Regions from separate parts of the Marinomonas rhizomae genome, predicted to be linked through region 4. Evidence: predicted binding sites of a transcription regulator. Region 4 holds the regulator's gene; each other region holds the start of a gene.
What was found. Region 4 encodes FNR, which switches genes on or off when oxygen is low (the NO sensors DNR and NnrR bind a similar motif). Its sites were predicted from a motif close to TTGATNTANATCAA; they were not measured.

Region 1: KDW99_RS19075 (cytochrome ubiquinol oxidase subunit I) is a predicted target of FNR. The motif match lies at 5,265-5,278, and genes of this name have one in related genera.
Region 2: KDW99_RS05275 (OmpW family outer membrane protein) is a predicted target of FNR. The motif match lies at 2,169-2,182, and genes of this name have one in related genera.
Region 3: trhP (prephenate-dependent tRNA uridine(34) hydroxylase TrhP) is a predicted target of FNR. The motif match lies at 4,077-4,090, and genes of this name have one in related genera.

What each region holds. Positions count from the first base shown of each region.
Region 1 covers NZ_CP073343.1:4,065,426-4,073,617, forward strand. Annotated here, with positions in the region: gene KDW99_RS19060 (methyl-accepting chemotaxis protein) at 1-1,694, opposite strand, end outside; gene KDW99_RS19065 (sigma-54-dependent transcriptional regulator) at 1,853-3,217, opposite strand; gene KDW99_RS19070 (sensor histidine kinase) at 3,204-5,120, opposite strand; gene KDW99_RS19075 (cytochrome ubiquinol oxidase subunit I) at 5,452-6,906, shown strand; gene cydB (cytochrome d ubiquinol oxidase subunit II) at 6,903-7,916, shown strand; gene KDW99_RS19085 (hypothetical protein) at 7,916-8,053, shown strand; gene KDW99_RS19090 (TRAP transporter permease) at 8,146-8,192, opposite strand, start outside.
Region 2 covers NZ_CP073343.1:1,133,742-1,141,933, forward strand. Annotated here, with positions in the region: gene KDW99_RS05265 (YccT family protein) at 278-1,006, shown strand; gene KDW99_RS05270 (carboxylate/amino acid/amine transporter) at 1,061-1,936, opposite strand; gene KDW99_RS05275 (OmpW family outer membrane protein) at 2,252-2,863, shown strand; gene KDW99_RS05280 (HD domain-containing protein) at 2,978-3,616, shown strand; gene KDW99_RS05285 (MarR family winged helix-turn-helix transcriptional regulator) at 3,629-4,075, opposite strand; gene KDW99_RS05290 (DUF2798 domain-containing protein) at 4,179-4,631, shown strand; gene KDW99_RS05295 (Rieske (2Fe-2S) protein) at 4,832-5,161, opposite strand; gene KDW99_RS05300 (transglycosylase domain-containing protein) at 5,534-7,750, shown strand; gene KDW99_RS05305 (substrate-binding periplasmic protein) at 8,033-8,192, shown strand, end outside.
Region 3 covers NZ_CP073343.1:1,433,158-1,441,349, reverse strand. Annotated here, with positions in the region: gene KDW99_RS06715 (histidine triad nucleotide-binding protein) at 1-36, shown strand, start outside; gene coq7 (2-polyprenyl-3-methyl-6-methoxy-1,4-benzoquinone monooxygenase) at 51-683, shown strand; gene pdxH (pyridoxamine 5'-phosphate oxidase) at 686-1,327, shown strand; gene KDW99_RS06700 (TonB-dependent siderophore receptor) at 1,695-3,857, shown strand; gene trhP (prephenate-dependent tRNA uridine(34) hydroxylase TrhP) at 4,186-5,547, shown strand; gene KDW99_RS06690 (YfhL family 4Fe-4S dicluster ferredoxin) at 5,558-5,815, shown strand; gene trxC (thioredoxin TrxC) at 5,840-6,286, opposite strand; gene KDW99_RS06680 (hypothetical protein) at 6,438-7,127, opposite strand; gene KDW99_RS06675 (GFA family protein) at 7,529-7,933, opposite strand; gene KDW99_RS06670 (AzlD domain-containing protein) at 8,062-8,192, opposite strand, start outside.
Region 4 covers NZ_CP073343.1:2,152,318-2,160,509, reverse strand. Annotated here, with positions in the region: gene tusA (sulfurtransferase TusA) at 12-245, opposite strand; gene KDW99_RS10250 (alpha/beta family hydrolase) at 274-858, opposite strand; gene hemN (oxygen-independent coproporphyrinogen III oxidase) at 1,042-2,412, shown strand; gene fnr (fumarate/nitrate reduction transcriptional regulator Fnr) at 2,434-3,195, shown strand; gene KDW99_RS10235 (adenine phosphoribosyltransferase) at 3,220-3,762, shown strand; gene KDW99_RS10230 (YfaZ family outer membrane protein) at 3,824-4,393, opposite strand; gene ttcA (tRNA 2-thiocytidine(32) synthetase TtcA) at 4,406-5,245, opposite strand; gene KDW99_RS10220 (SprT family zinc-dependent metalloprotease) at 5,366-5,890, opposite strand; gene KDW99_RS10215 (RecQ family ATP-dependent DNA helicase) at 5,881-7,647, opposite strand; gene KDW99_RS10210 (UPF0149 family protein) at 7,744-8,192, shown strand, end outside.

The DNA of each region.
Region 1 (8,192 bases), 1.9 Mb from region 4:
TTTTCTGACACCAGCTTTTGACTGTCTAGGGTCTGAATACTTTTCTCACAGGCAACATCCATCTGCGATGTCACTTGAGTCGATGCACTTCTCAGCTGAGTAATGATACTTTGAATTTCATTGGTGGATTCGCTGGTTCGTTGCGACAGCATGCGAACTTCATCCGACACTACCGCAAAACCGCGACCATGCTCGCCCGCCCGAGCCGCTTCGATGGCCGCATTAAGAGCAAGCAAATTGGTCTGTTCTGAAATTGAGCTGATCACGTCCAAAACAGAGACAATCTTCTCTATGTTGTCATTCAACTCGGTCAAACTGGTTTTGCTTTGTAACATATCGACTTCGAGCGCCTCTAGGAAAAGCAAACTACTCTGGACTTCTTTATTCGCTTGCTGAAGCTCCGCATTACTTTGATCCGACAACTCACCCGCTTTGGTGGCTAAATCTTTTACCTGCGCACTCTGCTCAGTGATGTCTTGGGTAGAGTTAAAGATCTGATCTACCGATTGCTTCTCAGCCTCAGAGGCTTGGGAAAGTTCATCCACCTGTTGATGCAAACCTTCAATCGCACCATCTGTCGTTTTAACCGCGTCATTCACTGTCGTCATTGACCCTTTTAACGTTTGCAGCAGTGAATTAATTGTCTCTGCCAGGTCACCAATTTCCGCTTTATCGGTACTCTTGATTTGATAACTGAGATCTAAACTATCGGACACATAACGAACATCCTTGCCAATAGCGACAATGGGACGAGTCAGAGAGCCTATAACGAAATGAAGAATGAGCAGAGAAATTAGAATAAAAACGATAGAGTAGAGAAACGCATTCTGTAACTGCGTATAAATCGGCGCCATAATTTGCTGTTTTGGTACCGCTAGCATGATATATCTATCTAACACTGACACCCACAATGAGCCAAGGTAATATACCTGTCCATTAATCGTTATATCATCAATGACAACGTCGGTTTTATTGTTAAGCAAGCTAGAAATATGGCTTTTATTGACCATTTCCATAAATGGAGAATCGCCTTTTGCTTGAATTACACCATCACTTGTTACTAACATGGCACGACCTTGCTGGCCTACTTTAAGCTTCTGAACCATATTAATCAGCTTATCCGCTTTAATTCCAAGCCCTGCAACGGAATAGGGTTTATTGGTGTTCGGATCAAGATCATCGCTGCGATAGTTAACAAACAGCATCTTATATTCATATTCTAAATTCAGTTCGTAATCTTGTCCTGTCGCCAAAAAATTTGGATAAAAATCTTTGAATGGATAGTCCGTTAACGGCGTCCTAAAAAAGTCTTTCTCATAGCCAAAATATTCCAAACCATTTGGACCATTTAAAACGTAAAAGGTCGAATCACTTCCTGCGATCTCTTTCACGGATTTCAGCTTAGCTGCTATAAACGCAATCTGGTTATCTGGCGCACCTTTACTCACCCAATCTTCAACGAAGTTGTCGTTTGTCATCAAATGGGAGGCTGTAATTAACGGAGTAATTTCTGTACTGATTTGCGAGGCTAGATTACTGAGATGGGTTGGTAAAACTTCTTTTTTTAGCTGTTCTAGTTCTGTGTCTAGTGTAGAAAGAGCCTGAGTACTGACAGAAACAACAGTACTAACAACAAGCAACACAGCAAGCACAGAAAACATGCGACTTCTAATGGATAGACTTTGCCACTTCATAATAACGTCCTTATTATTCATTCTTATTGTAAAGTTATCGTCAAATACTACACCTCAGTTAATGACAAAAACAAACAATTTTCTTGCAACAAATAACAACGCCATTAACCAAAGAAAGCAATGACTCCAATCAAGAAAAATTTCATCTCTGAAAGTCTTCAAAACCCATAGCGCTCGATTTTCTTAATCAAGCCTTGTCGTGAAATACCCAGTTGCTTGGCGGCTTGAGTGCGGTTGCCTTGGCTTTTTTCTAAGGCTTGGGTAATTAGTCGAATTTCAAGGTCTCTAACTTGTTCATCTAACGTCGCATCGGTTGTTGTTACGCTTGTCATAGCGTGATGAACTGGTTCACCGCTGGGGTAAAGCAGCTGAATGTCTTCCATGGTAATTTGCCCTTGCGGACAAATAGACGCGACGCTTTCCAGCGCATTCTTCAATTCCCGAACATTACCGGGCCATGTTTGATCTCTGAACCATTTCACAGCTTCAGGACTGAGCTGTAATTGCTTAGTTTGCTGACTTTGCAAGCGCTGTAGAAATGACTGTAGTAACACAGGAACATCTTCGAGTCGCTCCGACAGCGCTTGGGTTTCAATATTGACGCCTTTAATGCGGTAATACAGATCCTCTCGGAAGCTGCCTTCGCGAACCTTCTCAACTAAATCGGCATTGGTCGCAGAGATCACTCGAATGTCGATGTGCTTCTGCTCTCGTCCTCCAACAGGAAAGAAGGTACCTTCCTGCAACACCCGCAGCAACTTGACCTGCATGGCTAATGGCATTTCGCCGATTTCATCCAAAAACAAGGTACCGCTATCGGCCAAACTCAATAAACCGACTTTGTCTTTTTCCGCCCCAGTAAAGGCGCCTTTCACGTAACCGAACAACTCGCTTTCTAATAAATCCGCCGGAATCGCGCCGCAATGCACAGAAACAAACGGCTTGGCTGCGCGATGACTCAAGTCATGCAAGGTACGAGAAATGACCTCTTTGCCTGTACCCGATGGCCCAGTCACTAAGACCCGTACATCCGTCGGCGCAATTCGCTCCACCAGCGCCCTGACCTTTTGCGAACTCATCGAATGACCGATATACGCAGACGCACCTTGAGCGGATCCACTCACTTGTTTTAACTGAGTTAATTCACGTTCTAAGGTGGTTTTGGTGATGGCTCGGCGCACTACAACCGCTAACATATCTGGGTCAATCGGCTTAGCAATAAAATCCCATGCGCCAAGCTCGATGGCTTTTAAGGCCAAGTCTCGATCGGCGTGGCCTGTGATAATAATCACTGGGCGGCCAGCGAATTCATCCATAGCCTCCAAGGTCACTTGTGGATCAAAATGCGGTGGCATTGATAAATCCAATAACACCAAGTCTGCATCAAATTCCGCTAAAGCCGATTTGGCTTCGGCTAAACTCGCCGCCGTTTTCACATGGTAATCTTGGTTGGCTAACCAACGGCTCGCCAATTCACGAAATGCGGGTTCGTCATCAACCAGTAATATTTTATTTTGTGTCATGGAATTCTCTATTTGAAAGCGCTGCGCCAGAAAAATGGCGAGGTAAAATAAGTTCAAACGTCACCGGCCAAGCCAAATCAGAGCGGTGCCAAATCTTGCCACCATGGGCATCAACAATACGGCGCACAATGGCTAAACCAAGACCACTGCCGCCCGCTCGCTTAGTCACAAAGGGTTGAAACAAGGCTTCACCTTGTAAGCTTACATCGATTGCTGGTCCGTTGTTGTGGACGCGAATCACAAGCTGTTGGCCCTCTTCTTTGGCTTCAATAAACAACTTGCTATCGGGCGTGGAGCGTAAAAAAGACACGGCATTATCAATCAGGTTGATGAACACCTGCTGCAACCGTTGCGAGTCTGCCTCCAGCTCCAGCGTTTCCTCTATATCAAGCTCATAACTCACGCCTTCAAGCTGAGCTTGTGCCAATACGCTTGCAACCAATGATCGCAATGGCGTGGCAACAATTTGCAATGACAACCCACCTGAATACACCAACATGTCGCTCACTAAACGGTCGGCTCGCTTAAGCTGAGTCTGTATATGCTGGCGCGTATCCACAGGCGCGTCATAAGCGGCCATGGAAATAATATTGAGCGGATTACGCAACTCGTGGGCCATTGCTGCTGACAAGCTGCCTAACTCAACCAAATGCTGTTCATCCATGCGTTTTCGTTCCGCCACCGCCAAGGCCAACGACCTTTCCAACAAACCGCAGCTGGTCGTGAATAAAGACGCAAACACTTCCGCCGTAAGACGCATACCTGGGCTGGCATCTTCCCAACCAATTAATACAAAGTGCCAATCAGACTCCGATCGAGACACCTGTATAGCCAACGCGTTATTCTGCCCTTTTACCGGATAGTCGCCATGTTGCAATTGAATCGCTACATTTTGTCTTATTTGTCGCGAAAGTAACTGCTCACCAACATTCGTCAATTCTGCCCAACCCCGAGCCTCTCTCAATTGTGTTGACCAAGTATCTAACACAGCTTCATTTAATAAAGCACCGGGGTAAATAAGCCGAGAAACCAGACGACTTAGAGGCTGATAAATCACCGCCGCAACCACCAAAATCAGCAAGGAATACAACCAGAGTTGCCAACTGGGTACATTGGCCAGCGCCTGCAAACCAATACGACCAGACACCACGCTGATGACCGCGATCACACAGAGAATCACCAACATCATGGCAACCCAAAGCAAGGCCCGATTGGCAAAGGCATTAACCGACAAAATTTGATAGCGAACTACCGCATAAACCAACAATAGCAAATAGGTTGGCAGTAAGAGCATGGGATAGGGAAACCAGCTAATGCCAAAGGAAGGAAACACAAAACTGGTCGCTAACAACAAGCCCCAAGCGCCAACGCCAAACATGGCGAGAATGGAGCGTTTCTTATTACCAGAATGTCGATACCAACCAAACAACAACACCCCATGAGCCAAGATGCCGATCAACACCGTATAGGCAAGATTCCATGTCCCCGCCTCGGTAAAGATAAAAAAGGAACGCGTGTCTAGCGTACTGATCGCATCTCCAGCGCCAATCCACCAGCTTTGTAATACCACAGCAAAACTGGTCAGATAAAACCAAGGCACTACTTGATATAAGCGTTCCAGCATAGGCTCTTTAACCGAGCCAGAGTTCACAAAACGAATCGCAAAATGTAAGAAGAAGGTCGGCATCAACGGGTTGGCCAGAATGATATGAATACCAATTTGCTCGTAGCCTTGGAACAAGACCACATGCCCAAAGCACCAAATCGCCATCATAATGGCAAAACCTGCCAGAGCTTGTAGATCACTTTGTTTTCTAGCTCGCCACAATAACCAGACCGCGACCAATACGCCGCACACACTGGTCACCAACATGGCCACTTCAAACATCAGGGAAAGTGTCAAAATCGTAAACCTCGTTTACACCTAAAAGTGAGAAAATCGTAAACCTTTTTTACACTTCACGCAAAGACGAAAATTTTTCCTTTAAAATCAACAGTATAAATTTAACTAATAGTTGGCCTGTCCCTTGCTATAGGTAAAGCAAGCTTGATCTAAATCAAACAATTTTCAAATGACAGGACAAACATCATGAATGCTGGCTTTTTAATGACCGAAATCATCGCGCTTTTTAGCATTGTGGGCTTAGCCCTATTGCCTCTAGCGTTGCAACAAATGCGTGCTCAACGCGTTAAGAACAATTCCTAAGTCCATCTTATTTTAAACGGGAGTTGCCATGGACCTCGATGTCGCCATTTTATCTCGCATACAGTTCGCCTTTACGGTGAGCTTTCATATTATTTTCCCTAGTATCACCATTGGTTTGGCGACACTGATCGCCATTTGGGAAGGCATGTGGCTAAAAACACATAATCCTTATTACCTCCAATTGGCTAAATTCTGGATCAAACCTTTTGCGATAACCTTCGGTATGGGGGTGGTTTCTGGCATCGTTTTGTCCTATGAATTTGGCACCAACTTCTCCAAATTTTCGGAGATTACTGGCGCGGTACTTGGGCCGCTGATGGCTTACGAAGTGCTCACCGCTTTCTTCATGGAAGCCGGTTTCCTTGGCGTCATGCTATTTGGTTGGCAACGCGTTGGTCGCAAGCTGCATTTCTTCGCCACTGTCACCGTTATGATAGGTACTTGGATTTCAGCGTTTTGGATCATAGTGGCGAACTCATGGATGCAAACACCAACGGGCTACAAGATTATCGATGGCAAGTTTGAAGTAGAAAGCTGGATGGCGGTGATCTTCAATCCATCCATGCCTTATCGCCTCACTCACATGGTGGTGGCGTCATTAATTACAGCAACCTTCGTGGTAGCAGGCATCAGCGCCTATTATTTATTGAAAAAGAAAAACATTCCTTTTGCTAAAAAAGGCTTATCTATGTGCATGTGGTTTGCTTTGGTGTTAACACCGCTGCAAGCATGGATTGGCGATATGCATGGCTTAAACGTAAGAGAGCATCAGCCCACTAAATTGGCAGCGATGGAAGGCATTTGGCCTGCCGAAGAAGAAAACGTTCCGCTCTTGTTATTTGCTATGCCCAACATGGAGACCGAATCCAACGATTATCAAGTCGGTATTCCAAACCTAGGCAGCTTGATCCTAACTCACTCTTGGGATGGCACGGTGCAAGGTCTAAAAGCGGTACCGCCTGAAGACAGACCGAATGTGCCGTTAGTGTTTTGGTCTTTCCGTGTCATGGTTGGTATTGGAGTTGGCATGATGGGCATTGCTGCGCTAGCCCTCCTACTGCGTCGTAAAGGACGCTTGTATGAGAACAAAGCGTTTCTGTCTCTCGTAACATTATTTACCCCTATGGGTGTCATTGCGGTACTGGCAGGTTGGTATGTGGTCGAAATCGGTCGCCAGCCTTGGATTGTTTATAATCTGGTTAGAACGTCCGAGATCGTATCGCCACTTCCAGCGGAACGAGTGCTCTTTACCTTAACCATGTTTGTCATCATTTACAGTCTGCTGATCGGTGTTTATCTCTACTTCATGCGCAAGCTGATTAAGAAAGGGCCGCCATCAATGGAAGCGCTAGAACAACAACTGATTGGCATGAAAGCGCCGGGCTATGCATTGGCTTGGGTAAAATCGCTAACAACGAAAGAACAGCAATTAAAAGAACAGCAAGCAAACGATCAACCTTCACAAGCACAAGGAGATAAATGATGGATTTGGCTTTTTTCTACTTCCTTGTCTTAGGCTTTGCCATCTTTATGTACGTGCTACTCGATGGCTTCGACCTAGGGATTGGCATTCTCTACCCTTGGTTTAACCAAGAAGGCGAGCGTGATCATTTAATGCGTTCTATTTCACACGTTTGGGATGGCAACGAAACTTGGTTAGTGTTTGGTGGTGTGGTGTTGTTTGCGGCGTTTCCCACCGCTTATGCAGGCATTACTTCGACTTTTTATCTGCCTATTATGCTGATGCTGTTTGCGTTGATCTTTCGTGGTGTGGCGTTCGAGTATCGGTTTAAGTCCGATACGTCTCGACCTTATTGGGATTTCGCCTTTAGTGCGGGTTCGGCTATCGCTGCGTTTTGCCAAGGCATGTTACTAGGATCGATTGTTCAAGGCGTACCAGTCGGTGTCGATAGCTTGTCTAGCCTACACTGGCTAACGCCCTTTTCTATCCTAACAGGCTTTTCTGTAATGGCAGGTTATGCCTTGCTAGCCGCTTGCTATCTGTTTATGAAAAGTCGCGGCCGCATTCAAGAGCACGCGGCAAAATTAGGTAAAAGACTTTTACTAATCACTATTTTAGCCATGGTCATCGTCAGCCTGTGGACGGTGGCTAACCAAGTAGACATTCGTCAACGTTGGTTCTCTGGCTTAAATTTCTTGTGGTTATCGCCCTTGCCTATCATCACCTTAGTGGTTGCATTGTTGGCTTGGAAAGATCTAAACAGTCACGCCACAGGAACCGTTCACCATGAAAGTCGACCATTTTGGTATGCTGCCACCTTGTTTTTATTAGGCTTCGCGGGTCTTGTGGTCGGCTTGTTCCCTTATCTAATACCAAGACAATTAACCTTTATGGAAGCCGCATCGCCTGACAGTAGCTTGCTCTTCTTGCTGCCTGGTATTTGCATCTTCGTGCCATTGATCTGCGCTTATACTTTATGGGGCTACCGTGTTTTTGCAGGCAAGGTGGAAGATTATCAGGAGGGTTACTAATGTCTCTAAAAAGCCTGAAAGAAAAAGCCGCCAAACTCAAATCGTGGCAATGGTTTTTGCTGCTGTACGGCATCGGTTTTATTGCAGTATTAACCGCATCTTATGGAATTAAACTGCTAATGACAGGGTTGCCTTGAGCAATACTATTCGCATAAAAAAGCCCCACACTTTACAACTTTAAGTGTGGGGCTTTTTAGCATTATTCAGTAAAAGATTACGACAATAATGGTTACACTTTAGCCGCTTTAAGCGTATCAGTTTTCGCGCCCATGCTCG
Region 2 (8,192 bases), 1.0 Mb from region 4:
CAATTTTGTTTGGCATAACTTTTATGTAAATGTCCTGTTTTAATAGAATCAAAGGATTTTGTATAAAAAAATAATCAGCAATAGTGTCATCATGAAGCTACATAGAAGTATGTAGAGACTCTGCTTTTTGTCGAGTTGTGTTCGATGTCTCTGTTTTAAGTCATGAAAAAAGACAAAATCGAGTAAGTGACCTCGACGCGCAGTAAACCTAGTAAATTGAACAGCACTATATGCTAGATTCAACTTTTGCTTTGTTACGTGTTGTAAGGGAAAATCGATGAAAATAAGAAATTATGCTATTTCGTTTGGGATTTTATTGGGCAGTTTCACTGCGTTACCAGCAATAGCGGCTTCGTTTGAAGTGCCGCGGTCTTTTGAAATAATGTATGTAGACCTTGAAAGTGCTAGTCAGTTTGGTAATGACTTTAAAGTGGATCTTGACGAAGGTCAGCATCAGATCGTTGTGCGTTTTAATAAGTTGTTGCGCAGCGGTGGCGATACTCATGAGTATCAATCAGAGCCAGTTGTCTTAGATTTGCAGTTTACGAAGAATGGGTATTTGATCTTAAAAGCTCCTTATATATCTAATCAGAAACAAGCTGAGGCCAATGCTAAAGATCCACAATTTACGATTTATGATGATGTGACCGGACAGGACGTTGATTACAAAAAGAAAAGTTTAACAACTAAGTCTGGGCTGCAAAACACCCGTGACTATGTCTCTGAGATTGAAAAAGTAACGGCAACCAAAACTTTGGACAGTATGCGCTCTGATTCTGGTCCGGTTCGAGCGCCAATTCTAATGGCAGAAGATGTGGCATTGGGCATGATGCAGTTTTGGTATAACGAATCTGATGAGTTAACTCGCAAAGATGCTCGAATCTGGATAGCGGATAATATGTACAAGCCTAAAGTTGCTAATACTCAGCTTGATATGTTCCAGTTTTGGGTTAAAAAAGCGGATAAAGAAGCGAAAAAAGAATTCCAAGCTTGGCTATTAAAATGATTTTTTAAGTAATAAACGCCCAGTGGAAGCTGGGCGTTAGCTAATACAGTTAGGCTAAGCGGGCACTTTTGCTTCTGCATACTTTTGGTTGAATTTATCGTTGACCCAAAGTGCCAACAATATAATTCCGCCACCAATGGCTAGACGCACAATGTCGGCATCTCTGTTCCAGAAAACCACATTGACGATAATCCCTGCAGGAATAAGAAGATTATTGGCTACGGCCAGAGTACCTATGTTCACCATGGTTGCGCCTTTATTCCAAGCAAAATAGCCTAACCCAGAAGCAACGATGCCAAGATAGGTCAAAATGGACCATTGTAGCGTCGTTGTTGGGAGCTTATCTGGGTTACCTAATGCTAGGTAACACGGTACAACAACCGCTATTGCTCCAAGGAAAAACCATCCAAATACAGTGCGCTGTGGCAGATCTGGGCGCTCTTTTGCAATAATGCGTTTATAACCAACTTGTCCTGAAGCAAAGCAAATATTAGCGCCTTGAACGATCAGTAATCCTTTAATAAAGCCTTCATCTATACCTTGATAACGGATAGCTACAGCTCCTAAAATGGCCAAGATTGCGCTGATGGCAAAGCCTACATTAAGACGACGATCTAGCATGTCATTGATAAGCGTGACATATAGCGGTGTCATAACGGTAAAGAGTAGAACTTCTGGCACTGATAAATATAAGAACGATTGGTAGTAAAACCCGTACATGATACCAAGTTGTAAAGCACCACAGATCATTAGTTTGAATGCGATTTTTGCTTCAATTTGACGCAGTTTGAGGAAAGGCAAAAATACAATAGTAGCAAGTGCGACTCGCATTAATACAGAAAACCAAGCATCGACTTGCCCGGCTAGGTAAACCCCAATCAAGCTGAATGAAAACGCCCAAAGTAGGGTGACGGCAATAAGTATCGGCATATTGATTGATTCCATATGAGAGTTTTCGCAAAGTTTACCGATTTTTAGTTGAATGGTAAAACAGTTTACTTATTTATTCTTAATGGTTTACTAATGTGTCTACGGTGAGCTTTTCCTAAGGTAATCTTTTTTTATCAGCAAGATAGAGAGAACGTAATTTGTTCAGATAATAACTGTTTTGTTGATCTATCTTCGGTATTGCTGATATTGCCTTTAGAGTTGCCCCAAAACTTTGATCTAGGTTAATAATTTTATTTTTCATCCTGTTACCTTCTTTGTCACAGATATTTTATTTGATCAAAAAAGGAATCGATTATGAAAGCTTTACTTCCTGTTGTCTTTGTTTCTGCGCTTTGTTCATCTATGGCTTTAGCGCACAATGCCGGTGATATTTTTGTTCGTGGTGGCTTAGCGGCTGTTATGCCAGATGAAAGCAGCGATGATGTTGCCAGTTCAGGTGAATTAGAACTGAATAATGATACTCAAGTGGGTGTGACACTTACTTACATGTTGACTGATCAATTGGGTGTAGAGTTACTCGCTGCGACACCTTTTACTCATGAGGTTTCTACAAAAGGTTTAGGGGATGTTGCAGAAGTGTCGCACTTACCTCCATCTATCATGGCGCAATATTACTTTGGCCAAGCGAACAGTCAAATCCGTCCTTATATCGGCGCGGGTTTGAATTACACCGTCTTCTTTGATGAGAAAGGTAAGGGGGCATTAGCGGATACGGATGTCGACCTTGATAATTCTTTTGGTTTAGCTGCTCAGGTTGGTATAGATGTAAATTTTGCTGAAAACTGGTTTGCTAACGCCTCTCTTTGGTACATGGATATCAATACTGATGTGCATACAGTGGTAGGGACTTTTGATGCTGACATTGATCCTATTACCTTTATGGCAAGTGTTGGTTATACCTTCTAAAACTTTGACCTAGGGGGATATGGAAAGGCTTTGGTTTTCGAATCAAAGCCTTTTTATTGTGTTGTTTCATAGGTGTAAGATAGGCTTTTCTATTTAAGGTTATTTTGGAAAACGATGTCTTTAACTTTTGTTTCTGAGTTTGAATCTCGCTGTCGGGCTTTTTTACAGGCTCAAGACCACGCTGATACCGCCCATGATTTGAATCATATCTTGCGAGTGGTCAAAGTTGCTAAGCAGCTTGCTTCAGCTGAAAACGCTGATTTGGCAGTGGTCGTTCCGGCCGCTTGGCTTCACGATTGTGTATCTTTACCCAAAAACCATCCCGAACGGCATTTGGCTTCGACATTGGCGAGCGATAAAGCCATTGAGTTTTTAGCCTCCATTCATTATTCAAGTGAGTATTTCGACGCGATCCGTCATTCTATTAAGGCTCATAGTTTTAGTGCCAATATTAAAGCGGAAACGCTTGAAGCTAAGATAGTGCAGGATGCAGATCGTTTAGATGCATTGGGAGCTGTCGGTATCGCTCGTTGTATGCAAGTAAGTGGTACGCTTAATCGCGCTTTGTATGCGTCAGATGATCCTTTTTGTGAAGCCCGAGAGCCTGATGACTCCCTATACTCAGTTGATCACTTTTATAATAAGTTATTGTGTATTGCTGGAAGCCTGAATACGCCCTCTGCACGGTTAGAAGGCAAACGACGAGAGGCGATAATGAGGTCTTTTTTAGACAATTTAGCATTAGAGATTTAGTCAGCATTTCTTTTATACTTTGTGATTAATGGCGTTTAAATTTGAGAGCATTTTGGCGCCAATATCTAAAAAAACCTTTAGCTCTTGATCACTAACATCCGTTCTCATTTCTTTTAAAATAGCTTGGTCTGCTTCTGCTAATTGTAAGTAAAAGCTTAAACCTTTTTCGGTTAACTGTAGGAATTGGCTACGTTTATCCTTTGGATTAGGGGATTTAACCACCAGCTGTTGGTTCACTACATCTTGAATTAATCGAGTGATTTGGCCTTTATCTCTTTCTGTTATATCTGCAAGGTAGTTTGCTGTGCAGTTTTCTGTTTCATGGATATTTTTCAAAACCATAAAATACAAAGGAGATAGGGGAATTCCATTCTTTTTCATGGTGTTCTTCATGGATGTCTTTAATCCACCGATGGTGCTTATAAAAAGAGTTTGTAGTTCTGATTCGTAATACGTCATGGGAAAAAGTCCAGATAGTTGACAAAGTCAACATAAAGTCATATGGTTGACTTTGTCAATTTCAATTCTTGTGTTAACCCTATCATTCATTGCGAGAGGATCTATGTCAAAAAATGTTCAGAAAATTGGTGTGATTTTCGGTTTGGTTGTTACTTTTGGTGGTTTTTTAACCTTACTGATGACGTGGAAGAATATCGGTTTTACTGATGGCTTCATAGGAGCTTGGCTCTCTTCTTTTGCCTTGTGCGTTTTGTGTATTGCGCCAATTGGTGGTGTTATTGCTTTTATCATTAATCGACTGGTTAATTTAATCTTTCCAAGTTTATCTTCTGTGAAGAAAAACATTGTTTTTGGACTTGTTATGGCGGTGATGATGGAATCTATTATGGCCGTTGTTACTACGATAAATCTACACGGTTTTATGATGATAAAAGAGTTTGTTGATTTTTGGCTTGCGACGTTTGTTTCAGCGTTACCGGCTGGGTTGGCTATTTCTGTATTGATGTCTCTAGTTATTAAGCCGAAATTAGCCGCTTTTTGGGCTAAGCCTGCATAAGGTTGTTTTACAACAGGAGTGTAACTGAGCAGCCTTGAGCAATCGAGGACATTAGCAGTAGATGCTTAGATCGTCAAAAATTCAGACATAATTGAACGTCTGTAAAGAGTAAGACGCTAAGCTTGCTATAAAAGGGTAGCGTCTTAATAGATAAGAATATTTAGGTTGTTCTTTTTAAATTATTAAAGTGAAATGCCTGTTTAGGCGAACAATAAGTAGCAGTTACCTTGCTCTATTCCTACCGTGGCTTTTTTAAGTTGGCTACCTTGGCAGGGACCGGTAATGCAGGTTCCGTCTACAGGTGAAAATAAGGCGCCATGATGGTGGCACTTTAAGTAATCACCTTCTTCATCTAACGCAAGGTCATCAGACCAATTAAGTTGCTTCTTTTGATGAGGGCATAGGTTCTCAAAAGCCAGAATCTGCCCTTGCTGTTTAGTGACTAAAAAGTTGTACTCTTCAACTTTTATGCTTAGTGCTTTGCCTTCAGGAAGGTTTTGAGCATCGGGGATAAGGTACTTGTTAAACACGTGATTACCGCACTTTTTTATAATGAATGTAGTTTATTTCAATAGAATTGACGCTTTCCATAATCATGCGCACTAAATTCGGCAGCAAAAAATATTGTCTTCTTAGTGGTGTTTTCTTTCAAATCTATCGCTGACTAAGCTAATAAAGTTCAGCGAAACGTCAGTTGTATAATCTTTCTGTGAGCAAAGACTCTAAAGTGCTATTGATGACGAGTCAATACGCAAGAATTGAGTTAGTTGTTTTTAGACCGTTGCTTGCTTCCTATAAGCTCCTTATACTTGCGCGCTATGACTAAAAAAACGCCGACAAAATCTTCCCGTAAGCCCTCAACTCGTTCGAAAAAGCCACCTAAATCTTCTTGGTTGAAGAGGATGATTCGTTTCTGCTTTAAATGGGGAATCATTATTACGTTAGTGGGCTCTATTCCTTTTGCTGGTTGGGTATGGTGGCTGAACGGTCAAGTTGTTAGTCAATTTGAAGGACAAAAATGGCAAGTTCCTTCGGAGGTGTATAGTGCTCCTATTATTTTGTCGAATGGAGCGCCTTGGAAAAAACAAGATCTCGAAAATCTGTTGAAAGAAACCGGATATCGATTTGGCCGAAATAGTCAGAATGTTGGTTGGGCTGCACGTAGCCGAACAAAAGTCAGTGCGCATCTGCGTTCCTATGTTGATCATCTAGGGTTTCATGAGAGCGAAAGGCGTATTTTTTCTTTCCAAAATGGACGTTTGGTCATTCAAGCATTGAATGGCGATAAAATAGACGAAGCGCGAATTGAGCCCCAGCGTATTGGTTTTTTATACGGTGGTAATACTGAAAGTCGCCAAATCTTAACATACGAGGATATCCCTAAACCTCTGATCGATATCTTAATTGCCGTAGAAGACCAAGACTTTTATCAGCATTGGGGGATTTCTCCTACCGGTATAGCGCGTGCGGCTTTAGTGAATTTAACCCATGGCTCTCGTCGTCAAGGTGGTTCCACCTTGACTCAGCAGCTTGTGAAAAACATGTATTTAAGCTCTGAGCGTACTTATACGCGAAAATTAACTGAAGTCGTCATGAGTTTATTGCTTGAATATCATTATTCGAAAGAAGCCATTATTACCGCTTATATGAACGAAGTGTATTTGGCGCAATTAGGTAACAGTGCTCTGCATGGCTTTGGCGCTGCGAGTCAGCACTTTTTTGGTCGTCCACTTAACGAGCTGAATATTGATGAATTGGCTCTGTTAGTGGGAATGGTCAAAGGCCCATCGCTCTATAATCCTGAACGATCACCGAATCGTGCCAAAAACCGTCGTAATACGGTGTTGGCAATATTAAAAAACCAAGGCCGATTATCGGATGCCGATTATAGCAGCTTAATAAAACAACCTATCCGACTTGCTGATAAGAAGAAAGAGCGCTCCGTGTTTGGTGACTATTTGGATTTGGTTGCTATGCAATTGTCGCGGGATTTTGATGAAATTACTTTGGCGACGAAAAACTTACGAATTTATACTGGTGTCGATATACGTGCTCAGAGAGCGGCGAGTTTAGCCATGCAGCGTCAAGTGAGTGCGTTGGAAAAGCGTGACCCTAAGTTGAAAGGATTGCAAGGCGCTATGGTTGTCACCGATAGGATTACAGGGCAAGTGCGTGCTGTAGTTGGGTCTAGTGGTCAGCACTACACCGGTTTCAATAGAGCTTTGGGGGCGGTTAGGCCAATTGGTTCATTAGTGAAACCTCCGCTGTATTTATCGGCCTTGGCAACTGGGCGTTACACCTGGTGGAGTCAGATAGAAGATAAAAAATTACGTTTTAACGTAGGTGGTCAGGTTTGGGAACCTGAAAACTACGATAGAAGAACACATGGTGTAGTGCATCTTTATGAGGCCATGGCTAAATCCTATAACTTGGCAACCGTCTCTTTGGCCAGCCAAATTGGTTTTGATCGAGTTGGTGATACCTTGCGACAGTTAGGAGTAAAGCGATCTTTTACTATGCATCCTGCGATGGCGCTGGGAGCATTGGAGTTGTCTCCTTTTGAAGTGTCTCGCTTATATCAACCCATTGCCTCTCAAGGAAAGAGCAGTGAGCTAGGGGTTGTGTTAGCGGTTATGGATCAAAAAGATCAGCTAATGAAACGGTTTGATCAGCATAATGATGTGCCTTTTACTGATGCTTTACTTGCTGTGACTCTCGATGGCATGACAAAAACACCTAAAATCGGGACAGCTAGGGCGGCGCAGGCTGTTTTTCCAGAGCTGAATTTCGCAGCAAAAACAGGCACCACGAATCAGCAAAAAGACAGCTGGTTTGTTGGTATTACTGGCGATTACTCGTCAACTGTATGGCTTGGCGATGATAATAATGTGCCATTAAGTATTACAGGTAGCAGTGGAGCATTGAAAGTTTGGGTAGATTTTACCAAAAATGTTAACCCTAGATCTTTGCCAGATGCCTTACCTAGAGGTGCGGCTCGTTACAATGTATTAGATAGTGAATTTGAGATTGCCGCTGATCGTTGTCAAGACAAAACTCAGTTGGCGTTTATTTTAGGCACAGAGCCAAAAGAAAGTAGCTCATGTTTTTGGCCTTTTTAAATTCATCTATATGAAATTGGAAAAGAAGATTGATAATTGTTTAGTTCTTATATAGCCTCATAGGGTCTTTGCAATGATAATGTTACTTCTGTTTTTATTTTTAAGTTATTGTTATAAAAGGTATTGGTGCCTTTATGGAAAAAGATATTAAGGCGATTTGGGAATGACTGCCTAGAAAAGAAGTCGGCTAAGACGCTTCTTAGAAATAGCATCACCTTGAGTATACAAAAGAAAAAAGCTTCGCTTATCGTTTGAATTCTACTTGTAAGGGAGAGGCGCTTTATGCGGCTGCACACTCAAATAATTTGCTGTCTATCCGCAGTAATTTCCTTAAATACCAGTATTGCTCTAGGGCAAGATGTACCGTCTTCGTTATGTAAATCGCTTACTGCATCAGGTAATTCTGAGTACCCTCCGTTTTTATGGCGAGACTCGTCTAATT
Region 3 (8,192 bases), 720 kb from region 4:
CTCGGTGGCCGCGCAATGACATGGCCTCCAGGTTAATAAGGGGAAATATAATGATCTCTTTCCTAGACAAGGCCGTATTACAGTTTGATCGCGCCTTACAGACGCTTGTGCCAAGTGCGGCAAACGCCAATCGACCTTCTCCTGCGGATACACTAGAAGAAGCCGAACTGGATAAAAGCGAACGCAAGCATTCATCTGGGCTAATGCGCATAAACCATACAGGTGAAGTATGCGCACAGGCACTCTATGCAGGACAAGCCACTACAGCAAAACTTGCCAAGGTTCGCCAAGAAATGGAACACGCTGCAGACGAAGAAATCGACCATCTCGTTTGGTGTGAGCAACGTCTTTATGACTTAGGCAGTAGACCAAGTATTTTGAACCCATTGTTCTATGGGGCATCGTTTATGATTGGTGCTGGTGCAGGCCTGATTAGCGACAAACTCAGCCTAGGGTTTGTGGCAGCAACAGAGGACCAAGTTTGCATTCATCTTGAAAAACACATGGCCACCTTGCCAACACAAGATGAAAAAAGCAAAGCGGTGTTAACGCAAATGCACATAGACGAAGCCAAACATAAAGCAATGGCGCTGGAAGCAGGCGGATACGAATTTCCACAACCTATTATGGCCATCATGACTCAAGTATCCAAAGTTATGACATCGACCACTTACCGGATTTAATCATGAACAGAGATCTGCATTCTATTCGTCGTGACTACCAATTCGACGACCTTTTGGAAGAACAGGCTGGTAATAACCCACTGGATTTGTTTGACGTTTGGCTAGAGAAAGCTATTGAGTCCTGCCCTGATGACCCAACTGCAATGATATTAAGCACCGTTGGATTAGATGGTTGGCCACATTCTCGTGTAGTGTTATTGAAACAACGCAATGACACAGGGTTTTCTTTTTTCACAAACTACGACAGTGAAAAAGCCCAGCAATTGGCGCAAAACAACAAAGCCAGTATGACCTTTTTTTGGCCTGCTCTATCTCGCCAAGTTCGTATAGAAGGCACCATAGAAAAAGTATCTCGAGAAACCTCAGAAACCTACTTTGCAAGTCGTCCACGAGGAAGCCAGCTGGCAGCCAGAACGTCTAGACAAAGCGCAGTCATCCCTAGCCGTGACGCACTGCAAAAGGCATTTGATGCTGAAGAACAAGCGTTCAACAATCAAGAAGTTCCCTGCCCTGAAAACTGGGGCGGCTATGTGCTAAAGCCCCGTTTCATTGAGTTCTGGCAAGGACGACCAAGCCGACTTCATGACCGTATTTGTTATACCCAAAAAGATAACGATTGGATAAGAACTCGAAAAGCACCTTAATGATTAGCTATATTAGTTTCGACCTAACCTAATAGTTCTACTCAAAAGATAGAGAGTTATCCGCTTTGATAAATGTGCTGAATCATAAAATCAAAAGGTAACTCTCTACATTGTGTTAAGTATAAGCCCCCATCATTAGACTCAAAACAGGTTTGCTCAATATTACAGAAGAACTGTGTGACATATAAAAGCCAGTAAAGTAATGAGCAACCCTTATTAGAATACTGTTTCAGTATCTATAATATCCCCATTAACTTAATTACCGTGCTAAACGATTTATAAAACTCCTTCACCCCCCATCCCCATTTGAAAACGACTATCATAAGCACTACTATACGCAACTCACTCACTGACACTTGGTTTACCTATGACCTTAAGAACCACCTTAATGATGATGCAAGCATGCGGAGCGCTTGTTTTTTCTACTGTGATTTTTGCCGAAAATACCGCAAATGACATCACACAAGACAGTTATCTCAATGATGGAGATAACAACGTTAAGGATGGATCCAACATAGAACTTCAGACTCTTCAGGTACAAGGCCGCGCACTGTCTTACTACAAGGAAGATGAAGCAGCACTTGCTACTCGCACCGCCACGCCGATTGATGAAACGCCTCAGTCTGTTCAAGTGGTGACAGAATCCTTGATTGAAGACCAAGCCGCACGACAAATCACAGATTTGTATCGCTCAATATCTGGCATGTCGCAAAACAACGTATCCACTGTAACCTTACGCGGCTTTAGCCAAGACGAAGTCTTGTACGACGGCCTTAAAGGCGACCCATTTGGTGACTTCTCTATTCCTCAACTGTTTACCATTGAGCAAATACAAGTCCTCAAAGGCCCATCTGGCGCAATCTACGGCGCGGGTGAACCTGGCGGTGTCGTAAACTATGTGACGAAAAAACCGACGTATGAACAGAAAAACACCCTCAAAATCAGCGCGGGTAATAAAGACTTCCTAAGTGGTAGCATCGAATCCTCTGGCCCAGCCAATGAAGACGCCTCGCAACGCTACCGTGTTGGAATCTACTCCGACGGTCAAGATTCCTACCGAAACAATGTGGAAGAAGAAAACCAGATTATTGACCTTGGTTATGCTTGGGACATCGATGAAAACAACACTCTTACCGTTCAATACACAGACATTCATCAATACATTTCTGGAGCGCGTTTACGAGGTATTCCGACTGATGACAATGGTAATTTCTTAGCGGATACTTCTTGGAACAATAACGAAAAAGGTGATTACCAAGAGCTCGATGCACAAGTCTTTCAGACTCGCCTAGACCACAGCATCAACTCATGGCTGGACAGCAACCTCTCAGTTCGTTACTTCGAAAACACCGAAGCCCAGAAATATCATGAAATAAACAAACTGATAGATAGCAATAGCGATGGCGCTGCAGATACCACGCAACGACAATATCGTGACCAAGTCCGTACTCGCAAAGGCATTACGCTTGCAGGTAATTTAATCGCCGAATTAGGCGATCATACTCTGCTAGTCGGAAGCGACTATTTCCACCAGAAAAATAGCTTTCTATACAGCTATGCAAACAAAGCCGATGGCGTTTCCAATCTTAGCCTAACTAACCCTATCTACGGACAAGATGATGTTAATAGCTACACCATGCACTTAAAAACCGATGAAACCACAACAACGGATCAAATTGGTTTGTATGTTCAAGATCAATGGAAAGTAACCAATCAACTAGACTTACTCGCTGGCGCTCGCATTGACCGCTTTGAAGAAGAATACCAAGACCACACATCCAACAACGTCAAGCAAGACTACAACGACACAGGCTACTCCAGCCGAGTTGGTGCGACGTATAAAATCAATGACAACTGGAAACCTTATACGTCGTTCTCTACCGGATTCGTTCCACAAGACGCCGCAGACCAACAAAAATCAGCCGATGGCCGCTTATTTGACCCAGAAAAAAGCCAACAAATCGAAGTCGGTGTTCGCAGTTATTGGTTTAACAACCGTTTAAACGTAAACCTAGCGGCTTACCACATCACCCGTGAAAACATCCTGCAAGAAGACCCAAATGATAGCAACTTGCTGGTTTCATTTGGTAAAGTTCGCAGTCAAGGAGTTGAGCTAGATATCATGGCAGACATAACCCCTCGCTGGGTAGCCAATCTAAGTTACGCTTACAATGACGCCATCGTAAAAGAAGCCAACGACGGTATTCAATACGCCGACGGAGATCGTTTTTCTAACGCGCCTTATCACCAACTCGGTTTGTGGACACGATACGACTTCCCTAGCATAAACTCCTCTATTGCCTTTGGAGCCGATTTCGTTAGCGACCAGATAAACAGACAGGGTCAAACCGTAAAACCTTACACCGTCTACGACATGTCATGGCAGACACGATGGCAAGATTGGCGATTCCAGCTAAACATCAAAAACTTGCTTGATAAAGAATACGCTGTCAGCGGCTTCACCGAAAAAATTGGTTCATTCGTCGGTGAACGTCGTCGCGTTTACCTTTCTGCCGCGTACGATTTTTAATCAACAAAAGTGAGGAAATAAAGCCCGCCAAACCCTCCCCCACTAAAAGGCTGGGAGGTAGTGAATTTGCGACAAAGTAACAACCCCATCCTAACCTTCCCCTTAATAAGGGGAAGGGACTGGAACATGCCCTTAGCTCCTCCCCCTGCCAAGGGGGAGGTTGGGAGGGGGTTTTGCTCGTTTGATTAGTCGCCAAACACCTCATTCCAGATAGGCATTTTGACCTAGATCAAGCAGGTCTTAATTAGACGATTAATCCCGCCCTCAGAGCTTGAGTTCAATTAACACGCAGGTAAACTCCGCCCGTTTTGATCGATCGGTGAACCTCATGTCTCAAGAAAAAATCCTCATGCCAGAATTGCTCTCCCCAGCAGGTTCGTTAAAAAACCTACGTTATGCCTTCGCCTATGGCGCAGATGCTGTTTACGCAGGGCAACCGCGCTACTCTTTAAGAGTACGCAATAACGAGTTTGATTTAGAAAAGCTGGGCATTGGTATTAATGAAGCCCATGAACTGGGTAAAAAGCTGTATGTTGTCAGCAATATCGCGCCCCATAACGCGAAACTGAAAACCTACTTACAAGACCTAGCGCCAGTTATTGACCTCAAACCAGACGCGCTCATCATGTCTGATCCAGGCTTAATAATGATGGTTCGCGAAGCCTTTCCCGATCAAGCCATTCATCTGTCCGTACAAGCCAACGCGGTCAATTGGGCCACGGTGAAATTCTGGCAACAACAAGGTATTTCTCGCGTCATTTTATCTCGTGAATTGTCTCTTGATGAGATCGAAGAAATTCGCTTGAAAGTACCCGACATGGAGTTGGAAGTCTTCGTTCATGGTGCGTTGTGTATGGCCTACTCTGGCCGCTGCCTGTTATCGGGTTACATGAACAAACGCGACCCAAACCAAGGCGCTTGCACTAATGCCTGCCGATGGGAATACAACGCCCACGAAGCAACACAAGACGAAACAGGTCAGATCATTGCCAGCAGTGCAGCTTCAGTGCAAATCCAAGAACCAACAGATCAGCTATTTTTGTTACAAGAACGCGGTCGTCCAGACGAATATATGCCTGCGTTTGAAGACGAACATGGCACTTACATCATGAACTCTAAAGATTTACGCGCCATTCAACACGTTGAACGACTCGTAAAAATGGGCGTACATTCTCTAAAAGTGGAAGGTCGTACAAAGTCTTTTTATTACTGCGCCAGAACGGCACAAATCTATCGCAAAGCCATTAATGACGCCGTCGCAGGTCGCCCTTTTGATGCCAGTCTCATGAGCAGCTTAGATAACCTAGCAAACCGTGGTTACACAGATGGCTTCTTGCAACGCCATCGTCATGTGGACCTACAAAACTATGAAACAGGTAATTCCATCAGTGACAAACAGCAGTTTGTCGGTGAAGTCATTGCAACCAACGAAGACTCACTCACTATTGAAGTGAAGAACCGCTTCAGTGTTGGCGACTCATTGGAACTGATGACACCAAAAGGCAATGTCACTTTTGCATTAAGCGAACTAAATGACAAACAAGGTCGCCCTATCGACGTAGCAAAAGGCAGTGGTCATGTGGTGTCTATTCCTTGCCCGCCAGGTATTGATGCTTCCATGGGGATCCTAATGAGAAACCTATCGGAAGGACAAACCACCCGCCAGCCTCACGCCAGCGCGACGGCATAGAGACAAAGCAATGGCACTATTAATCAATGATCGATGCATAAACTGCGACATGTGCGAACCAGAATGTCCGAACGACGCCATCACCATGGGCGCCAAGATTTATGTCATTGATCCAGATAAATGCACAGAGTGCGTTGGTCACTACGACCAACCCACCTGTGTCGCCGTCTGCCCTATCGACTGCGTTAAACCCGATCCAAACAGACGCGAAACAGAAGAAGTGCTATACGAAAAGTTTGTAGAAATGTATTTTGACACCAGTGTTTAATACCTAACTAATATCAAACATATGTTAGATAGCAGGCAAGTTCTGCGCTAACCATTGTTGAAACTGTGCTTTTGGCAAAGCGCCAGATAAACGAGCCACTTCTTTGCCATGATGGAAGATCATCAAAGTCGGAATAGAACGAATATTATAACCACCAGCCGTCGTTTGGTTCTGCTCAGTATCTAACTTCAAGAAACAAGCTTTTGTCGACATCTCGCTGGCTACTTGCTCGAAAATAGGCGCGAATTGCTGACATGGTCCGCACCAAGATGCCCAAAAATCGACAACCACAGGTAAGTCATTGTCTGTGATATAACGTTTAAAATTATTATCACCGCCCATAATTGGACTGATAGAGAGAACAGGCTTTTTACACTTGCCACAAAGAGGCTTATTACCCAGCTTGTCTTTCGGCACACGGTTCTTTGTTCTGCAGCTTTGACAAACGATTTGGATCGGTGAATTGGTCATTTTGAGCCTCGTGATTACGTGCTTTCATTCATAAACAGAACGAGATTAAATCGAAATATGGCGTGTTTACCAACCTTGAAAAATAAAAAAGCGAATCATTTGATCCGCTTTTTGTCGTCTTAACTCACTCGATTCAACTCACGCCACTAAGTTATTCTTCTACATCCGCATGAGATTCGGCTTCAAAGCTTTCCACCTGCTCGAAGTTCTCCATCCAGAAATAGGAACTTACCAAGCTAAACTGGCGTGTTGTACCTTCGTCTGCAACTTGCTTAAGCTGCCAAACAAGACCCGGCGCTTCTGGGAAGTGTGTGCCTTTGATTTGGTCTTCGTATAAACGATTAATCAGCGCATCATCGCCTTGCCCATTCGCCAATAAACGCACAATGGATGAATGCAACGATTCATCAAATATCGCCATATCTTCTGCATGAGCCGCGGTTACTGTCAGCGCAAGCTCAACACCAGTAGGGTTCGCAAATATGCCATTAAAAGCTTCACGCAATAAACCATACGCATTAAAGAAACGCTCATGTAGCAGACAGTCGGCATACTCTTCCCATGAACGATCATCCACCATATCGTGGCTGACTTGGTCTATTTTGCCTTCTGCCAACTCTGGAAATAAATGCGTCATTACAGCCTTGGCGGCGTCCGCAGGCCCAAGGTCATTGAGTGACATCATGCACATCTCGCGCAGCTCTGCCGCATCCATCTTCTCTACGTCATCCTCGAAATCCATAATGCTCAAAAGAGCACGATAATCTTCGTCAGACCACGCGTTTGGAATCTTGCTAATTTTCTTAAAGGAATCGATTTGAACGGTAAACTTAGCTTGCATCGAGCACTCCTATTTGAACGCTAACATTGCAGGAAATAACACTGGTAGGCTTTGTAAGTAGCCAATATTGATCTTAATAAAGAAACAGACCGAGCAACCAATGTACAGGGAGTGGAAGCAAGATGCTATCTATCGGAAAAAATGTTTTGAGCAGTTATTACACCTGAATCAAAGTAGTAAAAAATCAGTATCCATGCGAACGACTGAGCTAAAGGCTTACAAAGCCATTTAGAATCGAGAAAGTCAGAAAATAAAAAAATTCACAAGAACGAGCAAAACCAGAGGAATGTTTTTTTACTCTCTAGGTCGTTGCTGTAGAAGTTGGACAAAAGGGAGTAAAAGCCACCCAAAGCAAACTGGAATTTAGCCTAATCAGACCAAATTCCAGACCTAATAAACGCTTAATACCCTTTAGATGGCGGAGCTTCCAAGTGCTGAGGAAGCCCATCGGTTAATTCTAACCAAGGCTGCTTAGAAGACACCCAAAAGTGCATATCTGGTTTAAACAGTGTTGAATCATCCATACTGCCGACCGTCAACCCAATAACACCAGCAGAAGCTCGTCGAGAAAACACACTTGAACCACAATGTGAACAAGACCCTCGTTCAAGCGTTTCAGAAGAATAATAGGTATTTATCGACCCAGTGATAGACACATCATCAATACGCATTAACACGCGTGCATTAAAAGCCGCACCGATAGCTTTTTGACATTCATGACAATGACACACTCGCTGATTCAACGGCTCCGCTGTTGTCTCATATCGAACCGCCTGACACAGGCAACCACCTTTAAACGTAATCATTTTATAATCCTTCTTCGTATTAGACTAACTTTGATAACGCAACTCTATTTCCATACCAATAAAAATTAAAGCTAATTTCGAAGGTATTATGCAGAACTTAGTATGACTGTCACTCATTGAACGACGAACTAAAACACCAAGGTCACCATTCCAAATGCCACGACCCCAAATAAAATAGGCAATCCCATGGATCGCGTTCGCGTCCAAACACCGTAAGTAACCAGTATCCCGACGCCAGTCGCGAACCAAGACAAGGAAC
Region 4 (8,192 bases):
CTCTTTCTTCTTTAACTAGCCTTCTTTTCAATCCAATAGTAATAGATATCTCCTTCTTGCACTTGCTGCATAAGCTTGTGACCAAGGAATTGACAAAATTTTGGAATATCACGTGTTGTTGACGGATCCGTTGCAATGACTTTTAGCACTTCTTTTGGTGACAGCTTACGCATTTCAACATGAAGCATCATGACGGGCTCAGGGCAAAGTAAGTCTGTAGCATCAAGCAGAGCTTGGTGTTCCATAATATTTCTCTCAATATTAAGCTTCGGTTTAGGTGTTCTTTTCTAGCCAGCTTTTTGTTTGAACTGCTAGGTCTAAAATAATCTCGTCTATACTTCTATTGTATTTTTTTTGGGTTTTAAAGTCATGATCCGCACCCTCTATCCAAATAATATTCACATTATCTGGTAGTGATTGTTGGGTTACCCAATCATATGACCCAAGTGCATCTCGTGTTCCCTGAATGATAAGACACGGCACTTGTAACTCTTCAAGGAAGGCTAGCCGATGTTTCTCAGGCTTTCCTGCAGGATAGAAAGGAAAGCCAAAACACACAACAGCCTTTGTCATAGGTAGGTGTGAAAGCTGCGTTGCTACTCGTCCACCCATTGATTTGCCAGCGACGATACACGCTTCTTCATTTTCGATACAACGAGCGTACTCTGGAATAAGAGTATTAAACCGTGGTGGCGGCCTCCTCTTCCCTGTAAGTTCTTGCTGTTTCATGTATGAAAAAGTCACAGGAACAACAGTTTGTTGCCTTTGTTTTGATATAGCATCGCAAAGTAGCTTTAAAAAAGTATTGTTATGTCCCGCACCAGCGCCGTGAGCAAGATAAAAAGGAAAAGATTTCATATTTATAATTTCAAAAAATTCTATTAAAACAGATTGGAACCTTAGTTAGTACCTTGCTAAAAGCCTATTGGCACTAAAGCAATGCAAGGTTTTTCCTGCAGTTTGCTAAGTATTGATCTGTGTCAGCTAATACTCTGTCACTAAAGGGTAAACTCCTATTAGAAATTTTAATAGGAACGCATCATGATTTGGGATTCTTCACTTATCGCTAAGTACGATTTATCCGGGCCCCGCTATACTTCTTATCCGACAGCGCCTCAGTTTGACTCTGGCATCAGTAAAATTGCACTGATTGATAAGATGTTAATGCCTTCTGAGGCTCCCCTTAGCCTGTATTTTCATATTCCGTTTTGCGCTCACCTTTGTTACTACTGTGCATGCAATAAAATTGTCACCAAACAGTACGAAAAAGGCGCAGAGTACGTAGAACTACTAGGTGAAGAGATGAGATTACGTAGTCTCATGCTGGATCATACAAAAGAAGTAACACAGTTACATTTTGGTGGTGGCACGCCGACTTTTCTGACTGAGGCGTTAATTGATGTCTTGTTTGATAATATTCAGCAAAATTTTAATTTAATTAATGACGGGACACAAGATTACAGCATCGAAATTGACCCAAGAGAAATTAGCCGATCTAAACTAAAATTATTAACTGAAAAAGGCATTAATCGGATCAGTATTGGTGTTCAGGATTTTGATACAAAAGTTCAAGAAGCCATTCACCGCGTACAGCCTATTGAAATGGTGTCCGACCTTGTCGAATATTCTCGCGATCTGGGCATCAAATCGATTAATTTCGATCTGATTTATGGCTTACCTTATCAATCTATTGAAGGCTTTAAAGAGACATTGGCTCATGTGGTTGAACTGTCTCCAGAGCGAATTTCTCTTTTTAACTATGCCCACTTACCTGATCGATTCCGCGCCCAGCGACGAATTTCAGATGACAGTTTGCCGATATCCAGCATGAAGTTAGACCTTCTAAAAATGAGTATCGAGTACCTGATTTCAGCCGGATATGATTATATCGGCATGGATCATTTCGCCAAACCGACCGACAGCTTAGCAATTGCGCAGAAGCAAGGTAAGCTACAGCGTAACTTTCAAGGCTATACAACTCATGCAGGTACAGATTTGGTTGCATTTGGCGTCTCTGCCATAAGCGATTTAAATGGAGTTTACATTCAAAACCATACCGATTTATCCGCTTATAGAGCAAGTATTGAAAAGGGACAATTAGCCATCGCTAAAGGGTATATTAGTAATCTTGATGATAGAATTCGACATCAGGTTATAATGACGCTAATCTCACAATTTGAACTTAACACAGCCGTCATTGAGAAAAAGTATAATATTCACTTCTTTGACTATTTTTCTGATGAGGTTGAAGCTCTTGCTCCTATACTGGAAGATGGGATGCTAGAAATTAATCTTAGTGGAATGCAGACCACTATTCAGGTTACAGAGCGTGGTAGATTATTAATTCGCTGTATTTGTATGGCTTTTGATAAATATCTTAACGGCACTATAAAATATTCAAAAGTCATATAAGTCGGGATCAGGGAGATAAACATGTCAATGACACACACACAATCACGGTTCAACAGTACGCTTACCTCACAATGTCAAAACTGTAGCTTGAGCGCTCTTTGCCTGCCAATTGCGTTGGCGGATGAGGATATCAATAGATTAGACCAGATTATTGAACGAAAAAAACCCCTTAAGAAGGGGGAGTTTTTGTTTCGACAAGGTGAAGCGTTTAATTCTGTTTACGCAGTGCGCTCAGGAACTCTAAAAACCTTTAACATTACGTCAGTTGGAGAAGAGCAAATCACTGGCTTTTACTGTCCTAGTGAATTGGTAGGTCTGAGTGGTATTGACTCCAATGTTTACCCTGTCTCAGCAAAAGCATTAGAAACAACCACGGTATGCGAGATTCCATTTAGCCATCTTGAAGAGTTGTCCTCACAGATCCCATCGTTAAAGCACCAACTATTTAAAGTGATGAGTCGTAAAATATCAGATGATCAACAAATGATGGTTTTGTTAGGAAAAAAGAATGCAGATGAAAAAGTAGCTTCTTTTTTATTAAATCTATCTAACCGATTCAAAAAACGTGGGTACTCAGCAAGCTCTTTTCGTCTATCTATGTCTCGTGGTGAAATTGGTAATTACCTAGGTCTTGCTGTAGAAACGGTCAGTCGTGTTATTACTCGCTTCCAGAAAAATGAGCTTATACATGTTGAGGGTAAGGAAATTGAGATAATTGATTTCCCAGAAATTCAAAAAATCGTTGGGGTTGCTAGTGATTGTGGTAAAATCGCGCGCATTTGAATCATAAAATGAGGCTATACTGTAATGCTCTACGACGATTTTTACGTTAAATCACTAATTCAAACAATAGAAGACTGGCCAAAAGAAGGCATTAGCTTTAGGGATATCACCCCTATTTTTAGCGATCCTAAAGGCATGAGAATGGTTGTAGATGCTTACGTACATCGTTATATTGCAACGGATATCACTCATATAGCCTGTATTGATGCTCGCGGCTTTTTGATCGCAGCCGTGCTCGCTTACGAGCTACAAAAACCACTGATTTTAGTACGCAAAAAAGGCAAACTTCCTGGTAAGACTATCTCGCAGAAATACGCTCTAGAATATGGTGAAGCTGAGCTAGAAATTCAAGAAGGCGCAGTGAAAGCCGGTGATGAAGTGCTATTGTTTGATGACTTGATCGCTACTGGCGGCACTCTATTAGCCGCTATCAAGCTATTAACGAGCCAAGGTGCAAATATTAAAGAAGTGGCAGCCATTATAGATTTACCTGATCTAGGTGGAAGCCAGAAGTTGAGAGACAGTGATATACCAGTATTCAGTTTATGTGCGTATGATGGTGACTGATATCTTTATCGGTTAAATAAAAAAGGTGGCTTAAGCCACCTTTTTTTATTTATTAAATAGATTAAAATTCTACAGTTGCACCGACAGCAAATCCGTTATTTGCCTCTTTCCGTGTACCGGCCGCATTATCATATACAATTCTTGTTTTACCATAGCTTACGAATGCCCGTGCATTTTTCATAGTCATATATTCGGCACGAACTTCATAAACATACATATGATTTAAGTTAGTTAAAGAAAGAGATTCTGGAGCATAGTAGAGGGAACCAAAGATACTTAAGCGATTTGCTTCTGGTATTGTATAGCGATACCAACCACCTAATGCAATTGCAACCGAAATATCGCTATCATTTTTTAAATCTGTGTCTATTCCATATATACGAGCACCAAGACCAACCTGTAAAGGGCCAGTAGGGTCAGAATCTTCTATACCCAAACCAATATATCCTGTAGAGATACTCTCGTCTTTATCATAAGAAAAGCCGGCATCTACACCATATGTCCCCATATCAAAATTCGCATCACCTTTTACGGTTTCATTTGTTAAAGCAACAGTAGCTGTTGATGCACTAACCAATGATGACCCTAGAATTCCAGCAGTAAGAAGCAAGGCTTTATGAGTGAAATACATCTTTATACGATCCTATAGTGAAATAATATTTAATCGGTCAAAAGCCGCAGGTTCCTGCTTTAAGCCTTTAAAGTCAAATAAGTTTGTGTCTGCTAAGTGTGAGGGAACAATGTTTTGCATAGCAGAGAACATGGTTTCTGTTCTCCCAGGAAACTCCTTCTCCCACTTTTGCAACATGTCTTTCACGACTTGTCTTTGTAAATTTTCTTGTGAACCACAAAGATTGCATGGAATGATTGGATATTCCTTCATTGTCGCAAACGCTTCAATATCTTCTTCTTTGCAGTAAGCCAATGGTCGAATAACAACGTGCTTTCCGTCGTCACTCAACAATTTAGGCGGCATGGATTTTAGTTTCCCACCAAAAAACATGTTTAAAAATAACGTCTCCAAAATGTCATCTCGGTGGTGACCAAGGGCAATTTTGGTGGCCCCAATTTCTTCAGCAAAACCATATAAAGAACCACGGCGTAGGCGTGAACACAACCCACATGTCGTTTTCCCTTCAGGAACGATTTCTTTTACAATGCTGTAAGTATCTCGTTCTAGAATGTGAAAATCCACACCAAGCTCTTCTAGGTATGCAGGTAAAATATGCTCCGGAAAGCCAGGTTGCTTTTGGTCTAGATTCACAGCAATAATACTGAAGCTTATCGGTGCACTTGCCTGCAGATTTCGCAAAATCTCAAGCATAGTATAAGAATCTTTACCTCCTGATAAACACACCATAACTTTATCGCCATCCTCAATCATATTGAAATCAGCAATAGCTTGGCCCGTTAATCTGCGAAGGCGTTTTTGGAGCTTATTAAGCTCTAATTTTTCTTTAGGTCGATTAGATAAATCCATCATATACACGCTGTAAACAAAACGCGTCTATATTACTATAAGGATGTATCTATCGCATCAAAAATGGAGGTTATAAGGCAAAAGTGCATAAAAAATCATTTTTTAGCGATACTTTTAAGAATATTACTTATTTTTGCTAACAAATTGTAATGTGGAACGACAACCTTTGCAGATGTACTCAACGCCTCTTTGGGCTCTTGTATGACGTTGTTTAGTAAATTGATGTTTTTGACAGGCGCAATGGTATTCATAAGATTGCTTTTGAGGGGGCACCTCAAAAGAATGGGTTCTGCTAGGTGAAATTCCATATACTTTAAGCATAACCGCTTTCCACTCCTTGCCATGAGGTTTTACCGTATTGCCATAGATCTGAAAAACGATGATGTGTGCAACTTCATGAGGGACAACAGTATCTAAGAACTCAACAGGGTTTTGATGGTACATAAAATGATTAAAACGCAGTTCATTTTTTTGCAAGTGGGCGGTACCTGCTGCCCGACCTCTTTGCTTCAAATTACACGTTGAGCGTTTAAATTTATTGCCAAAAAAAGCATCCGCTTTATCAAAACACTCATTTGCCTTTTGAATAACGAGGCTCAACACATCTTCTTCATGACTTACGTTTGTCTGCTGCGAACTTAAGGGCATAGAGTGTCAGCCTCTTCGGGATCAACATCATGGATGAGTTTAATGAGTGTATCAGCAAAATCTGCCACTTTATCTTTTGATAAGCCAGTTAGACGGCTTAACGAAGCGACAGATTTTGGTTTATGTAAACAAATTAACCTAAGCTGAGTTTCACTAAGATCTGTTTTGTCATGACTGTACTTCCAAGCCAAAACCTTATGCCAATTAAGACTGTCTACTGCAAGCTGCTCTTCTTGAAGAGTCGGGTAATAGTGTTCACTAGGGATAATAATTTGGTTTTTCCCTTGCAGTACGCTTCGTGATTTCTCGTTGATTTGTACAGTAAAAATACTTGAAGGACCAAGTGTAATGTAATCATAAGCAATTAAATGCCTAATAACCGATTTCCACTGAACTTCACTCAGCTCTTTTCCTTTACCAAATAAAGCCAGCGATTGAGCGCTAATAGCAGAAACAGATTTGGTTTTTTTACCTAGCAAAACTTGAATAAGCAGTGAAAAAGGTTGTAGCCCTTTAGTGTGGTAAATCAAAGACAAAAGCTTTTGGCTAGCCGTCGTCATATTTTGTTCAGACTTGCTTGATAGACACCTATCACAATGCTGGCAAGCTGGAATACTTTCATCAAAATGCGCTAGCAAATTTTGCCTTCTACAGCCTCGTCCTTCTAAAATACGAAATAAACTGCTCAAATGCTGTAGCTCGCTTTCTGCAGATAAAGGCTGCAGAGCTGCCAATTGTTGCGCTTGCAGCATATCTTGTAAGCCGTAGAGTAAAAGAGATTTAGCCGGTTTTCCATCACGCCCTGCACGTCCCACTTCCTGAAAATAGGACTCTGGACTGCTAGGCAAATCTAAATGAACCACAAACCTGACATGGGCAACATCAATCCCCATTCCATATGCGGTGGTCGCCACCATAATCGTGCCTAGTTGCTCAGAAAAAATCTTATGATTCTTCTGTTTGTCCTCTTCTAACATGGCGGCATGGTAGCTCAAACTTGGCAAGCCAAGATCGCTTAACCAAAAGGCAAGCTCTTCGGTTTTTTTTCGTGAGCGACAATAAATTATGCCAGTTTCACCGGGGACCTCATGATGCAAAAAATACAAAATTTGTTGCTTGGCTTTTCTTTTTTGCGCAATTTGAATTTTAATATTGGTGCGGTCGAAGCTATTGCGCAATACTAAGCAATTGTTAAGTTGCAATGACCCTTGAATCGTTGTCATGGTTTTTTGATCAACGGTGCCAGTTAGAGCAATAATAGGAACGTCAGGAAATGAAGATTTTAGTTGCCCAAGTTGACTGTACTCTGGTCGAAAAAAACTCCCCCACTGTGAAATGCAATGGGCTTCATCAATAGCGAATAGTGAAATATCAAAGCTGTGAAGAAAACCTATAACCGATGGTTGAACCAGTTTTTCTGGAGATAAATACAGTAAGTCAATATGCTGATGTCGCAAAGCCCAAACCAAGTCATCTTGTTCTCCAGGGTTCAAAGTAGAGTTCAGGAACTTGGCTCTAATGCCTTTTTTGTTCAACTCTTGTACCTGCTGGGACATAAGAGACAGCAACGGACTGACAATGACGGCAACACCATTTCGCATCAATCCAGCGGCTTGATAGGCCAAAGACTTACCGCCGCCAGTAGGTGCAGCAAGTAAAACGTCCTGTCCTGCGCATAAGGCATCGATCGCCTCCTCTTGCAAAGGGCGATATTCAGAGTAGCCTAAACGTGAAAGTGTGAGCGTCTTTAAATTCATTTGCGAATTATCCCTTAACACAGCACTTTCTGCATCGATTTTTCGCCTTCTTTTAGCTAGAATCACTCACTTAATTTGTATTAGGGAAACATTTGCATGGCACACCAACCTCTTGATGATCTTGAGTTAGAGACGTTAGAAAATTTTTTGGAGTCGGATCAAGTTCATGAAGAATGCCAGAACTTCGTTATGGCTCATGGCTTCTTGACCGCACTATCTATTTGCCCTGCTTTGACAGCGGAAGATAAATGGCTACCCGTTATTTTTGAAGAAACACCGCAATTCGAGAATGAAAAACAAGAAAAGCAAATTCTTCAGTACCTATCTCGTCTTTTTGTTGATATTCAAAAAGAGTTAGAATCCGAAGATGGCTTTATGGTGCCTTGTGAGCTTGAAATGGGTTCATCACCGGAAGAACTCAGTGAACTGCAAGAATGGGCCACCGGTTTTATGGAAGGCGTATTTATGACAGAAAGTCACTGGTTTGAGGCTGAAAAAGAAGAAGTTGTTGCTGAGCTGCTTCTGCCTATTATGGTTGCTTCAGA